Regions from separate parts of the Paenibacillus sp. B46(2026) genome, predicted to be linked through region 3. Evidence: riboswitches for the same ligand, from Rfam matches in the RefSeq annotation. Region 3 holds a riboswitch; each other region holds the start of a gene.
The links. Region 3 has a riboswitch for S-adenosylmethionine ahead of mmuP (S-methylmethionine permease). Riboswitches for the same ligand answer to the same signal wherever they lie in the genome.
Positions count from the first base shown of each region.

Region 1: linked by a shared signal. The riboswitch ahead of metA (homoserine O-acetyltransferase MetA) and the one ahead of mmuP (S-methylmethionine permease) in region 3 are both predicted to bind S-adenosylmethionine.
Region 2: linked by a shared signal. The riboswitch ahead of AC1S8V_RS24460 (methionine ABC transporter ATP-binding protein) and the one ahead of mmuP (S-methylmethionine permease) in region 3 are both predicted to bind S-adenosylmethionine.

Region 1 is NZ_CM165907.1:1,954,944-1,959,344, reverse strand. Features, by position in the region: gene AC1S8V_RS09020 (PLP-dependent transferase) at 1-1,095, opposite strand, end outside; gene metA (homoserine O-acetyltransferase MetA) at 1,120-2,037, opposite strand; SAM riboswitch class I at 2,279-2,403, opposite strand; gene corA (magnesium/cobalt transporter CorA) at 2,855-3,790, shown strand; gene AC1S8V_RS09005 (HRDC domain-containing protein) at 3,861-4,401, opposite strand, start outside.
Region 2 is NZ_CM165907.1:5,512,273-5,516,673, forward strand. Features, by position in the region: gene AC1S8V_RS24455 (methionine ABC transporter permease) at 1-541, opposite strand, end outside; gene AC1S8V_RS24460 (methionine ABC transporter ATP-binding protein) at 543-1,577, opposite strand; SAM riboswitch class I at 1,704-1,845, opposite strand; gene AC1S8V_RS24465 (Cthe_2314 family HEPN domain-containing protein) at 1,975-2,691, opposite strand; gene AC1S8V_RS24470 (COX15/CtaA family protein) at 2,858-3,796, opposite strand; gene AC1S8V_RS24475 (thioredoxin family protein) at 4,112-4,401, opposite strand, start outside.
Region 3 is NZ_CM165907.1:5,868,382-5,872,782, forward strand. Features, by position in the region: gene AC1S8V_RS26120 (outer membrane protein assembly factor BamB family protein) at 1-86, shown strand, start outside; gene mmuM (homocysteine S-methyltransferase) at 243-1,310, opposite strand; gene mmuP (S-methylmethionine permease) at 1,288-2,700, opposite strand; SAM riboswitch class I at 2,793-2,894, opposite strand; gene AC1S8V_RS26135 (Ger(x)C family spore germination protein) at 2,963-4,165, opposite strand; gene AC1S8V_RS26140 (GerAB/ArcD/ProY family transporter) at 4,162-4,401, opposite strand, start outside.

The DNA.
Region 1 (4,401 bases), 3.0 Mb from region 3:
GGAGAACCGAAGCAGGCGGTCATCCACACCTACAGCGTCACGAATTTCAAGCGGTATATCCGCATGAGTTTGTACTGCCGGGTAAGTCATGAGTGATTCCACTCCGCCGAGACTTTCAGCAAAAGCAATGAGTTTGATATGACGCAGCAACGGTTCAACATAACGTGCATCCTTCACTTTGAAAGAGAAGATACCTGTGTTACCGCTGGATTGTTTATTCTGTATTTCATACCCCGGATGATCGGATAGGCCTGGATGATACACTTCAACCACCGCCGGATGCTCAAGCAAGTATTTGGCAATGGTAAGTGCATTGTGCTGATGACGCTCCATGCGAAGAGCTAGCGTTTTCATGCCTTTCATCAACTGATAAGAGTCACTTGGAGACAATACCGCTCCAATGGAATTATGAAGGAACGCCATTTCTGCAGATAATGCCTCACCCTTGGTTATGATTAATCCGGCCAGCACATCATTGTGTCCGCCCAGATATTTGGTAGCACTATGAATGATGATATCAGCACCCAGTTCAATCGGACGCTGGAAAAATGGAGTCAACAACGTGTTGTCAACAATGGTCAACAGGTTGTAGCTTTTCGCCCAGGAAGCGACGGCTTCCACATCGGTGATCATCATCAGTGGATTCGTTGGTGTCTCAATGAATACAGCTTTGGTATTCGGCTGACGAACATTCTCCAATGCTGCAAGGTCATTCGTGTCCACATAGCTTGCCGTTACGCCGAAACGAGACAGAATACGTTCCAACAGACGATACGTTCCGCCATACAGATCCAGCGATACAATCAGATGATCTCCTTGACCAAACATGGCAAAGATGGTTTGCAGCGCGGCCATACCCGAGCTACAGGCAAACCCTGCATCACCGGACTCCAGCGCTGCGGCCGCTTCTTCCAACACTTTGCGAGTTGGGTTGGTCGTACGAATATAATCAAATCCCGTGCTTTGTCCAAGCTTCGGGTGGCGAAACGCAGTGGATTGATAGATCGGAAAGTTAATGGCGCCTGTTACCGGTTCATTGATGGACCCAATTTGTGCTAAGCGGCTTTCGATTTTCAACTTGCTGTTGTCTTCCATTGCTGCATCCTCCTGTAATTTCGATTAAATTTGCGGGCCAATATCGTAAGGTGTTTCTTGATACACATAGTAATTGAGCCAGTTAGAGAATAATAAGTTGGCATGAGCGCGCCAAGTAGCCGGTGGCACACGGGAAGGATCGTCATTCGGATAATAATGTCTAGGCAATGCGATATCCAAACCCTTCGCTGCATCCCGGTCATACTCCCACTTTAATGAGAATGGGTCATATTCGGCATGTCCTGTGGCAAAAATTTGTTTGCCGTCTTTGGTGGCAACCAGGAAGATACCGGCTTCCTCGGATTCAGCCAAGATCTCTAAATTCTCATTCTTTTCAATATCTTCGCGTCTCACTTCCGTATGACGGGAATGTGGGACGTTGAATACTTCATCGAATCCACGCAACAACGGAACATGGGGTTTGTTGATGGTATGTGGGAAAACGCCAAAACACTTTTCATCAAGTGCAACCTTGGGTACGTTAAAATGATGGTATAAACCTGCCTGGGAAGCCCAACATATGTGCAGGGTTGAAGTCACATTGGTTTTGGTCCATTCGAAGATCTCCTGGATTTCATTCCAATAGTTCACGTCTTCGAAATCCATCTGTTCCACTGGGGCACCCGTAATAATCATGCCATCGAAACGGCGGTGCTCAATCTCATCGAAGGTTTTATAGAACAAATCCAAATATTCCTGAGACGTATTCTTTGACGTATGGGATTTGGGATGTACCAGAACGACATCCACCTGAATGGGTGTATTTCCCACCAGACGAAGCAATTGTGTTTCCGTCGTTTCCTTTGTAGGCATCAGGTTTAATATAGCGATACGGAGTGGACGAATATCCTGCTGGTAAGCAGAAGTTTCATCCATGACGAAGATATTCTCTCCTTCAAGTACTTCTTTTGCTGGCAGAGTATCAGGTATTTTGATTGGCATGGTAAGTCTAACTCCTCCTTGTGCATTGATAGATGCAGCTACCGCTGGCTTGATGTGTCCACATCAATACAGTTATAGGCTGCCATGAGTTTGTCTACATATATTGGATTACACGTCCATCCAAAGAAAGTTACAGACAACCTCAAGTTCCTTAGCGAAAATCACTGCTGAGAAGTCGGGGCATATGACAAAGACCTTCCTCGGATTTCGAGAAAGGTCATATGTAAATAGATATGCGCCTCTCTCATCTCTCAGTTACAACAGTGCCAATTGGGCACTTGGTCGCTGCAAGAATTAGCACCGTGCGGTATACCGCCGGTTGCCGGGTTTCATCGGGCCAGTCCCTCCACCTACTCTTGATAAGATTTCGCTGTATTAGATTGTAATTGAATATGGTTCACCGTCTACTTTATTACATTAATGCCCTCACGTCAAGGTGCAGTTCAATGTCTGCTTTCCAGATCGGAACCGTTCATCATCTGTTGTCATACACTGCCTCAGAGCGCGAAATAGACACATTTTTGCGCTTGAAAGCACCTTGTACCAGCGGTATACTAAACAAGGTGTTATAAACCCTTATGTGAGAGGTGACATATTAAATGGATGGCGACCCGAGGCCTGACTGGCAGCCGAATTCCGACAAACTGCATAGAGAATTGACATCAGCATGCCGGCAGCGGGACGTAACTTCCGTTTGATTATAAAGTGAACGCAGCCCTGATCTCCAGGCTCCGCTGCCGACCGGCTGATTTGTTCTTTTTGCGCCCATAATGATAATATCCGCCAGCTTGGCGGGTGCAGAAGGAGTAGATTAACGATGAAAATCCGGTTGGTAAACAACGGTGTATTTATTCCGGTGGACGACATTCAGCAGGCGCTGACTCCACCAGCGGAAGGATTTTACTGGATTGATGCAGATGTAGACGATTTGGCGGTACTTCAGCCGCTGTTCTTGATGCATGATCTGGCTGTGGAAGACTGTCTCAGTGACGAAGAACAACGTCCGAAGATTGAAATTTATGAGAACCATTATTTTATTGTGATTAATAGCATTCGTTTCGATGATGAAGAGATTTTTCTACGTGCGGTCAACCTGTTCCTCGGCAGACATTTCATTATAAGTGTTACGAAACAGAAGGTCAGCGAATTGCGCACACTGAAACCAATCCTGTGGGAACAGGAAATCAGTACACCCGATCGTCTGCTGTATTTGCTGGTTGACTTGATTGTTGATAATTATTTCACCGTAGGTGACCGAATAGAAGCTCGAATTGAGAAGCTTGAGGAAGACATTCTGATGCACACCAAAAAATCACATTTGAATGAAATCATCGGGCTACGCAGTGAGATTCTGTGGCTGAAGAAAGTCCTTGGACCTCAGAAAGAGGTCATTAACACACTGAACAAAAAAGATCTGCGTCTCATTGATGATCAACTGCAAAAGTATTTCAGTGACATCTATGAGAATGCCGTCAAAATATCTGAAACCTTTGAAACATACCGCGACCTGATGGGCAACTTGCGAGAAGCCTATCAATCCAGTATTGCAAACCGGGCGAATGAGATCATGCGTGTGTTTACCGCCATTACTACGGTCTTCATGCCGCTTACGGTCATTACAGGGATATACGGTATGAACTTTACGAATATGCCAGAACTTAACTGGAAATACGGCTATTTTGTTGTGATTGGCCTGATGGTTACGCTGGGTCTGAGCATGTTCTTCATTTTCCGCAAGAAAGACTGGGTATGAACCCGTATGAAATAACAAAGACGAAGCACTCCTGTTGGAGATCCGCCTCGTCTTTTTTTATATCCTACACCTAACCTACATTCTGCTCTGTCTCTGCATGCCGACGAAAGCGGATTCGAATCATACGCAATCTTTCATAGACCTGCTCCAGACTTCCTCCGTCGGGCTTCTCTCCTCCATACACCTTATGTAATACCGGCTTCAGGAACGTATCTCCCAGCTCCTCATACGCACTCCATACGGCCTCTTGTTCGTTCTCAGGCATAACTGCCAGTTCTACATCAAGAAGACAATCGGTGTCATAACCTTCGAGATCCAGTGTCTCCAACAGCTCTATCAATTCGCGTCGGGATAATCCGGATCGATTAGCAATCTCTTCTAACGTATACCCTTCCTTCATGCCTTCAAGCACCTGCTTGCGCGTGGTGAACTTGTCGAGTTCCTGCTTGTACTTCTGCTCTCTCTGCTTGTATAACCAGCTCTCATACTCTTCTTCCTTCAGAGCCGTGTATACCCAGTCCAGTGGGAATGTCGTTGAACGCTCCAACCCGTTCGTAATCTCCATCCATTCCGCACCATACTCGGTTGCTTTGCTCTCCCCTACGCCGGGC
Region 2 (4,401 bases), 360 kb from region 3:
AGTTAATTGCCAGCGTTCCCAGACCTCCACCACCGACCATACCCGCCATCGCCGTGTACGAGACAAGCGTAACGATAGTGATGGTTATTCCAGCAAGCAGACCAGGTAGTGCCTCAGGCAACAGTACCCGTCTTACAATCTGTCCAGTCGATGCACCCATTGCCTGTGCCGCTTCAATGACACCACGATCCACTTCACGCATTGTTGTCTCTACCAGTCGAGCGAAGTAAGGAGCTGCTGAAATAACTAAAGGTGGGATAACACCAAGCACCCCTGTAGCTGTACCGACGAGTGAACGAGTGAATGGAATAAGAGCAACAATCAATATGATAAATGGGATCGATCGCAAAATATTAACAATCAGGGACAGTATAATGTACACCACCCTTGACTGGGTTGAAGCAGATCGGGCTGTCATGAACAGCAGCACCCCGAGCGGTAAACCAAAGATTACGGTAAACAAGCCTGATACACCCAAAATTTGCAGTGTCTCAATGGAAGCTTTACCAACCTCTTCCCAACGTACGGTTGAAAAATCCATGTTAACGTAACACCTCCACATCAAGTCCCTCTGCGGTTAATTCTGATATCGTCCGGTCAATCGCATTAGTATCGCCTTCGAACCGAACGGTCAGCTGACCATAAGGAACCTGTTTGATCGTAGAGATCGTACCTTGCAGGATGGCAAAATCCACACCCGTTTTACGTACCGTTCTGGATAAAATCGCTTCATACGTTTTGTTACCCAAAAAGGATATCTTCACAAGTTTGGAAGCAGCACCTGCCTGTAATTCCAAGCCTGCATTCGCCAAAGCAGTCTCTTCAAGGGCAAGTTCAACTTCATGATCACGCATCATAAAGTCCCGCGTAATGGCATGCTGCGGCTTCAGGAATACTTCGGTTACAGGTCCCTGTTCCACTATGCCGCCTTGATGAATGACAGCCACTTTGTCACAGATATTCTGGATGACGTGCATCTCATGTGTAATCAGCACAATCGTGAGGTTGTACTTTTCGTTAATGTCGAGCAATAACTTCAGAATTGAATTTGTCGTCTGCGGATCAAGTGCCGAGGTGGCCTCATCACAGAGAAGTACATTCGGATCACTTGCAAGTGCTCTCGCAATCCCTACACGTTGTTTCTGTCCACCCGATAATTGAGCCGGATATTTGTTGCTATGATGCTCCAGACCAACCAGAGTGAGCATTTCCTTCACTTTGCGATCAATGGCTTCCCTGGGTGTATTCACAAGCTTTAGTGGAAAAGCCACATTGTCATATACCGTTGCCGAGGATAACAGGTTAAAGTGTTGAAAAATCATCCCGATCTTGCGTCTCTGTTGCTGCAATTCGGTTTTATTCAGTTCAGTCAGGTTGATCCCGTCTACCCAAACTTCACCCTCCGTAGGGCGTTCCAACAAATTAATGCAACGGATCAGTGTACTTTTACCCGCTCCAGAATGGCCGATCACTCCGTAGATTTCACCCTTCTGAATGCTCAAATTCAGCTCGGATAATGCTGTTGTAGATTTTGCTCCTTTGCCGTACGTCTTCGTTAAACCTTTTAATTCAATCAATCGCACTTGCCCCTTTCCAACCACCTACATGTATCTTTACCCGATCTAAAGGAAAACTCCCCTATACATACAAAAAAAGAGCCCTTTGCAGATACAAAGAGGGCTCTTTACGTGAAAGAATATACCTTCTCATCTGCCAAAATCGTGTCTTGCACCATTTTGTAGGAATTAGCACCTAACATCTATAACGAATGACACATGTGTCGTGTCGTTACAAATCGGTTGCCGGGCTTCATCGGGCCTGTCCCTCCGCCGCTCTCGATAAGAAATATGTTGTTGTAGGATTCTATAAGTTCATGTAGTTTATGCTTTATAATGTGAACATAACTTCTGAAATATCAGTCATATCTGTGTAACATTCGATTGAAACTCAGTATATTCCAAGTATTCCGATTTGTCAAAGGGAATTATTTCTTTGCCATATTTTATTGATATAGCTATAAGAGGCTGTTAACGTTTCACAGACCATATCCACGCCCTGACGCATTTCCTGCACATGTTGATTCAGATCCTCCAATTTCACTTTACCTTGCAAGGTCTGATGTAACTGCCACAAATCATCGTGCATTTCGGAGTTCATGTAGTGAATTTCCATATTACGTCGTTTGCGGAGCTTGCTCATCGGCTCACGATAAGAGTCCTTGATCTGAATCAACCGCAAGGCAAGATCATGATGCTCCCTCGCATAGTCGAACTGTCTTAACACAGTAAAATAAGAAAAGTGCGCTTTTGTATTTGAGGTATTCAGCTGGAATATCTCATTCAATACGGTGCCGACTTTATCCAGAATGGCAAAGCAGCGAATGAAGCCATCTTTGTAGAAATACACATACCGGGCATACTCGGCTTTTTCGGGCGGCGTCATATCGTCCGTAGAACCTGCAACGACCTTTTGGCGAAAATGAGCAGCAGCGAAGCAGCTTTGCTCCAGTTCATCCAGTGAAGAGATAAGCCCCTGGGTCCACACATACAGTTTCCGATAGTCATGCGCGGGGTCATGGTCCACATGCATTTGTCGCTGAAATAGCTCAAGCGTATGCGCCATGGACTCCATTGCTTCTTTCAGCAAACCTTCGTTTACACGCGGCTTTTCTCCCAGCAACGTTCGCAGCATATATAACCTCCTCTTTTCCAAATCAACAAGGTTTCATCACTATAATACATAATCATTCCGAGTAAACGTGTAATTGCAGCTTGCCATAGGTTGCCCTGTTCCCCCTGACATCAAACAAAGTCCACCTGTCCAATGATGTGCATCACTGGATGGTGGACTTTCATATTTAGAACCGATTAACCGGGCGATGCAGCTTGTACACCAGGAAACTCATATACGTTAATACCCCGAACAGTATGGCGATATCCAGCATATGCGCAAGAGCTACGAACATGTATACTTCCGGACGGCTCATCGTCACCATCATGAAAATACCGATGACCACTTGCATCAGAATCAGAACAACAGATACCACGCCAAGGGTACGCATTTCCTTGTTATCCGGATGATTACGATACGCGAAGTGCCCCAGAATTGCGATTACAATTACTAGAGAAGCAGCTGCCGCACGGTGAGCAAAAGCAACCGCTACCCCGCCCGAAAGCTCAGGAATAATCTGCCCGTTACAGAGTGGAAATCCGGAGCAACCACCGGCAGAATCCGTGTGACTCACAAATGCACCCGTGTATACCACGAGATACGTGTAGATCGTGGAGAACCAGACCAGATTTCTGAATTTTTTACTGACCCGAGGGTATTTATTCAGACGCTCCAGTCCACCATCTTTTGCCTCCTGCCTTATACCCAATGCCATCATAAGCGAACTGGCAAAGGCAATCAGCGCAAAGCCGAAATGAAGTGCCATAACTGCTGAAGATTGGGAGAAAACGACGGCAAAAGCCCCCATGATTCCCTGGACAATAACAAAGATCAGGGTTAAGAAAGAAAACAATTGCAGGTCACGGCGTGACTTGCCGAACCGCAGAAAGGCAACAAATGAGGCAATGGACAACAGTCCAGCCAGTGCGCTTACAGCGCGGTGGGAATATTCAATAAGTGAAGCCACAGTATGTGCGGGAACGAGTTTTCCGTTACATAAAGGCCATTCCGTTCCGCAGCCAAGGCCCGATTCCGTTTTGGTTACGATGCCTCCACCAAAAGTGGCCAGAAACATGACAAGACAGGTTAATACGGTTAACCATTTAAACAAAGATAAGTGCTTCAATTTTTTCTCACCCGCTGTTGGTTTAAGATGGCGAAGAATATTCTTCGCTTGTTTCGGTACTTTGACACTTATTTCACAACTAAATTCATTATACCGGATAAAATGTTCATTGACGTCGCGCTTTGTGACAAAATGTTAACGTCTGGTGAAATAATGACCCGCAGGTCATTGGAGTTATGTAATTGAGGGATATGCCAGTTGAATTGTGTATTAAACAGAATCCTGAACACACAAACGCCATCTCCCTATTTCAAGAGAAATGGCGTTTCATCTAGTATAACCCTTTTACAACATGAACCTGTCATACTTTTATTATCATTTATGGATCGTGTTGTACACCTCAACTGCGCGATCCAGGAACTGCTCAATCTCTTCTCTCGACTTGCGCAGCTTGTTCACATACCGTACGAGTTCGCGGCCATCTGTATACGCCACAAAGCTCGGAATGCCAAGAATATTCTGCTCTTCACTAACCGTTCCAACCTGATCCACGTCGACCTCAACCAATGTCAGTTCACGTGCATATTTCTCTTCAACCTCAGGCATAAACGGATCGATGTATTTGCAGTCACCACACCAGTCTGCCTTGAATACGGCAATCGTCA
Region 3 (4,401 bases):
AACGTCTATTTCTCAATAACACAACGGGTCTGTACATCCTAAGCGACGAAGGTCGTACCTTAGTTAGCACTCAGTTAATTAAATAGCATAATCAGAAGCATCAGAAGAGGAATGTCCTCATGTTGATGTTAACGCTAAATCACACTGAAAAAGCCCTCACCAATCCAGTAATGGGTCGTGAGGGCTTCTTCATATGTGGTTGTATCTCTAGCTTTTCGGTGTACAACTCTACATCAAGTCTTTTAACTCCGCCACTTCTTCGCAAGTTCACCAATCTGATGTGGCGTAGTTCGGCAACAACCACCAATAATTTTCGCGCCCGCTGCAACCCACTGCTCCGAAGCATCACTCATACTGCCACATGTACCCTGTCCGCTCCACGTCTTCGTTGCCGCATCGTATACTTCTCCCGAGTTCGGATACACAATTACAGGTTTGTCACTGGTACGGCTCAAAATGCCCACTGCTTCCGTCACCACTTCCATCGGAGCACAATTCAGGCCAATCGCCGCAATCTGCGGCTCGGAGCCAAACTTCTGTGCACACACCTCAAGCGGTGTGCCTTCGCTGATGCTTGTCCCGTCTTTTAAAGAAAAAGATAACCAGGCATACGCATGAGGAAACTCCTTCAGTAAATCAACCAGCACCTGCGCTTCCTGCAAGGATGGAATGGTCTCAAACGCCAGAATATCAGCACCCGCTTCAAGCAGCGCCGCCATACGCGGACGGTGAAATGCGGCAAGCGTCTCATCCGACACGCCGTAATGTCCCACATACTCTGAACCATCCGCCAGATAGGCGCCGTACGGTCCAACGGACCCGGCAATAATTGGACGTGGACGAAGACAGTCTTCTTCGCGATCCTCTGTACGATCTGTTATATACTCCTCATTCTCCACGGTCTCGGAACGTACCGAAGGAGCTTTTACAAGCTGACCTGTCGAGCTTTCTCTCCCTACTAAACCACCCTGCACTTCTGCCCATACGTCATCTCTCGCCTTTGCAGCCAGTTCCACCGTCTTGCGAATCAGGTCCAACGCTTCTTGCTCTCCGATTCCTCTCTTGCTAAAGCCATCCACCGTCGCCTGATAACTGGATGTAATGGCGCAGTCGGCTCCTGCTCGAAAATAATCCGCATGGACCTGAACGATAACGTCCGGATTCTCAATTAACACACGCGCCGACCATAGCGGATCATCCAGATCAGATCCATGCTGTTCGAGTTCCGTTGCGAGCGCTCCATCCAGAATCATGACCGGATGTTCGCGCAGGATCTGTTCTATGGGGTTAATCTGTTGTACTTGCGTCATGTACTTGTCCTCTTTTCTTATTCACACGTTCTGTCAGATAATAAGCTGCGTAACACACTGCGATAAATGGAATCCCACAATACAGCGCAATTCGCTGTGTAGGATCAAAAGCAATACCTATGCATGAAGCCAGGCATAATATAAATGAGATAATCGGTACCGCCGGATACAGTGGTGTGCGGTAGACCAGATCTTTGACCGCATGTCCTTCCCGGATATACTGTCTACGGAACATGTACTGGGAAGCACTGATGCTCATCCATACGGCCACAACAGCCAGACCTGAAATGGAGACCAGTGTAATATACACGGTACCTGGCGCAATGATGCTGGACAGCAGAGCGAGCGCACCACCAACCATACTGATCAGGAGCGCATTCAGCGGTACCCCGCGTTTCGTCAATTTGGCGAACCAAGGAGAGATCGTTCTTTTATCAGCCAGAGACCAGAGCATCCGTGATGAAGCATACAGGCCTGAATTGGCAGCAGAGAGAATTGCCGTTAGAATAACAAAGTTCATAATGTCTGCTGCATACGGTACACCCACTCGCTCCATGACCGCTACAAATGGACTTTGCAGTACACTGGCATCCGACATAGGCAGCAAGGCAGACAAGATAATAATCGTTCCGATGAAAAAAATCACCAAACGCCACAGCGTTGTATGAATAGCCTTTGGTATTGTCTTTTCCGGATTCTCCGTCTCCCCGGCAGCAATGCCGATTAACTCGGTGCCTGAGAATGCAAAATTTACAGCAAGCATGGTCATCAATATCGCTGTAGCCCCATGAGGGAACCATCCAGATGCTGTAATATTCGATAGAAACGGAGCAGGTTCAGCATCCGCCATCGGAATGATACCAAACATGGCTGCGCCACCGATAATAATGAAGATTACGATGGTAACTACTTTCACCGATGAGAACCAGAACTCCGATTCCGCGAAAAATTTTACCGTCAGTGCATTAAACAAAAAGATCATCAGTGCAAACAGCGCGCTCCAGATCCATACGTTCACCGATGGAAACCAACGCTGCATTAGCAGTCCCGCGGCTGTAAACTCGGAACCAAGGGCAACCGTCCAGGTTAACCAGTACAACCAGGCCACCGTGTATCCTGTTGCTGGTCCGATGTATTTGGCTGCGTAGCTATGAAATGCTCCCGTCTCTGGCATATGAACAGACAGTTCACCGAGACATAGCATGACCAGATATACGACGATTGCTCCGATCAGGTAGGACAGAATGGTTCCCAGTGGTCCCGCCTGCTGAATCGTGTAACCCGAGCTGAGGAATAATCCCGTTCCAATGACTCCTCCGAGAGAGAGCATGATCACATGCCGTGCCTGCATTTTCCGCTGAAAATGCCCTTTATCGTTGTTGTTCTCCATACCTGCTGCTCCCCTACTTCTTCATCCAGAAAAAACAAAAAAGACCCACTCTTCCTAAAGAGTGCGCCGTTACTGACAAATAAAAACAAACGCTCCTATCTATCAGGCTTTCACCCGCTGGAATTAGCACAGTATCCTTCAGATCTGTTGCTGAGGTTTCTAAGGGCCAGTCCCTCCACCTCTCTGGATAAGAAAATGATTTTTTATAAATATAGCGATCTATCATGAATGTGTCAACAGTTATTCAAAATTGAACATGTTTCTAGTCGGTTGAGGAACCCGGACTGTTAATGCTGAGGTTCACCTCATAAGTAATCGGCACGGTGCTAAAAATTTGGTCCCAATCGTCTTTGACCTTTTTCCATGTTTCCGGATATTTGATGCGCAGACTATCCCGAAAATCAGCAACGTCTACTTTATAGGTGTGTTGAAGTTTGTAGAGAACCTGTCGAACCTGTTGCTCGGCCAGCTCAGCAAATTCCTCTTCCAGCTCTTTGAGGTAAGCCTCCTCTAGCTCTTCTTCGGGAACACGCCAATCCTCCATCAGCCAGCCTTCAGATTCGTTCTTTACATGGAACGATATATCATCGCCGACCACCTTCGGAATTACTTTTGTTTTTTTCTTCTTCGTTTCAAATATAACGGTGAACCCCTCCTTGTTATATGTCTTCAAGACGCCTCCTTTTGCTTTAGGCTTAATCCACGATAGCCCTTCCAGGTCCGTTTGACTCAGTTCCCCGAGAAATTTTTTCGTCTTTCCATCAAAAACGCTGCCTCCGGAGAACTCATCTTCTCCATTGGAATTCAGCACATTTTGAAGCAGGAAGCTGGATCCGGATTGCATTTTGGCATCTAATTTGGAGAGCAAGACTGGGTCCAGAATCTTATTGGAAATGTACGAATTGTTCGTTATTCCTGTGAGATGAAATGCAGGAATCCGGGAAGGGTCCTGTGAAGTCAGTACATCTACCGCACGATGATGACTAATCAGGACCAGGCAATTTGGACGAATATCGTTATCTCGAAGGACTAAATCAAGGAGTTGGTCCAGACCATACTTTTTGGCAATATCCTTGGAGACAACGATAACCTTCAGATGATGTCCGATAAGTGGACGATCTCGCCTTAGTGCAAACTGACGAAAGATTTGCAGCAAGGAATCTCCGGTAAGCTGTTCATTGGAATAGGAGCTTTTGCCTGAAGCAGGTGAACCGGATTGCTCGCTTTTCTGGCTTTTCGAACTACCCGGAGCAATCTGTACTGTGGCTGTCACATTTTTCTGCATCGGATACGTTCCTCCCTGAGCTGCAGTGTTCTTCTCGAATTCCGTCTCTTTGCCGATATCGATCCCGAGACCAACGTAGACACTTAGATCCTCTATCTCCCGGCTGCTCCAACATCCGGATATCGTTAACAGAATGCATAATACAGCGGCTAAGCGTAGGAACATATGGAATGGAATCATGCATGTTTGCCTCCTTTTTTGCGAATAAGACTCAGCAGTAGCAATACCAGCGGTAGAATAGCAAATAAAAACACGGATGTATTGCCTAGCATATCCCCTAGTGCAAAGGTCTCATTCACCGTTTTGGGCATCATTGCAGTCAAATAAATGACCGGAAGCAGGCAATACATAATGACCTGTATCTTCTTCATACGAAACAAATCACGAATGCCCACCGAAGCGCAGTAATGTGTGAT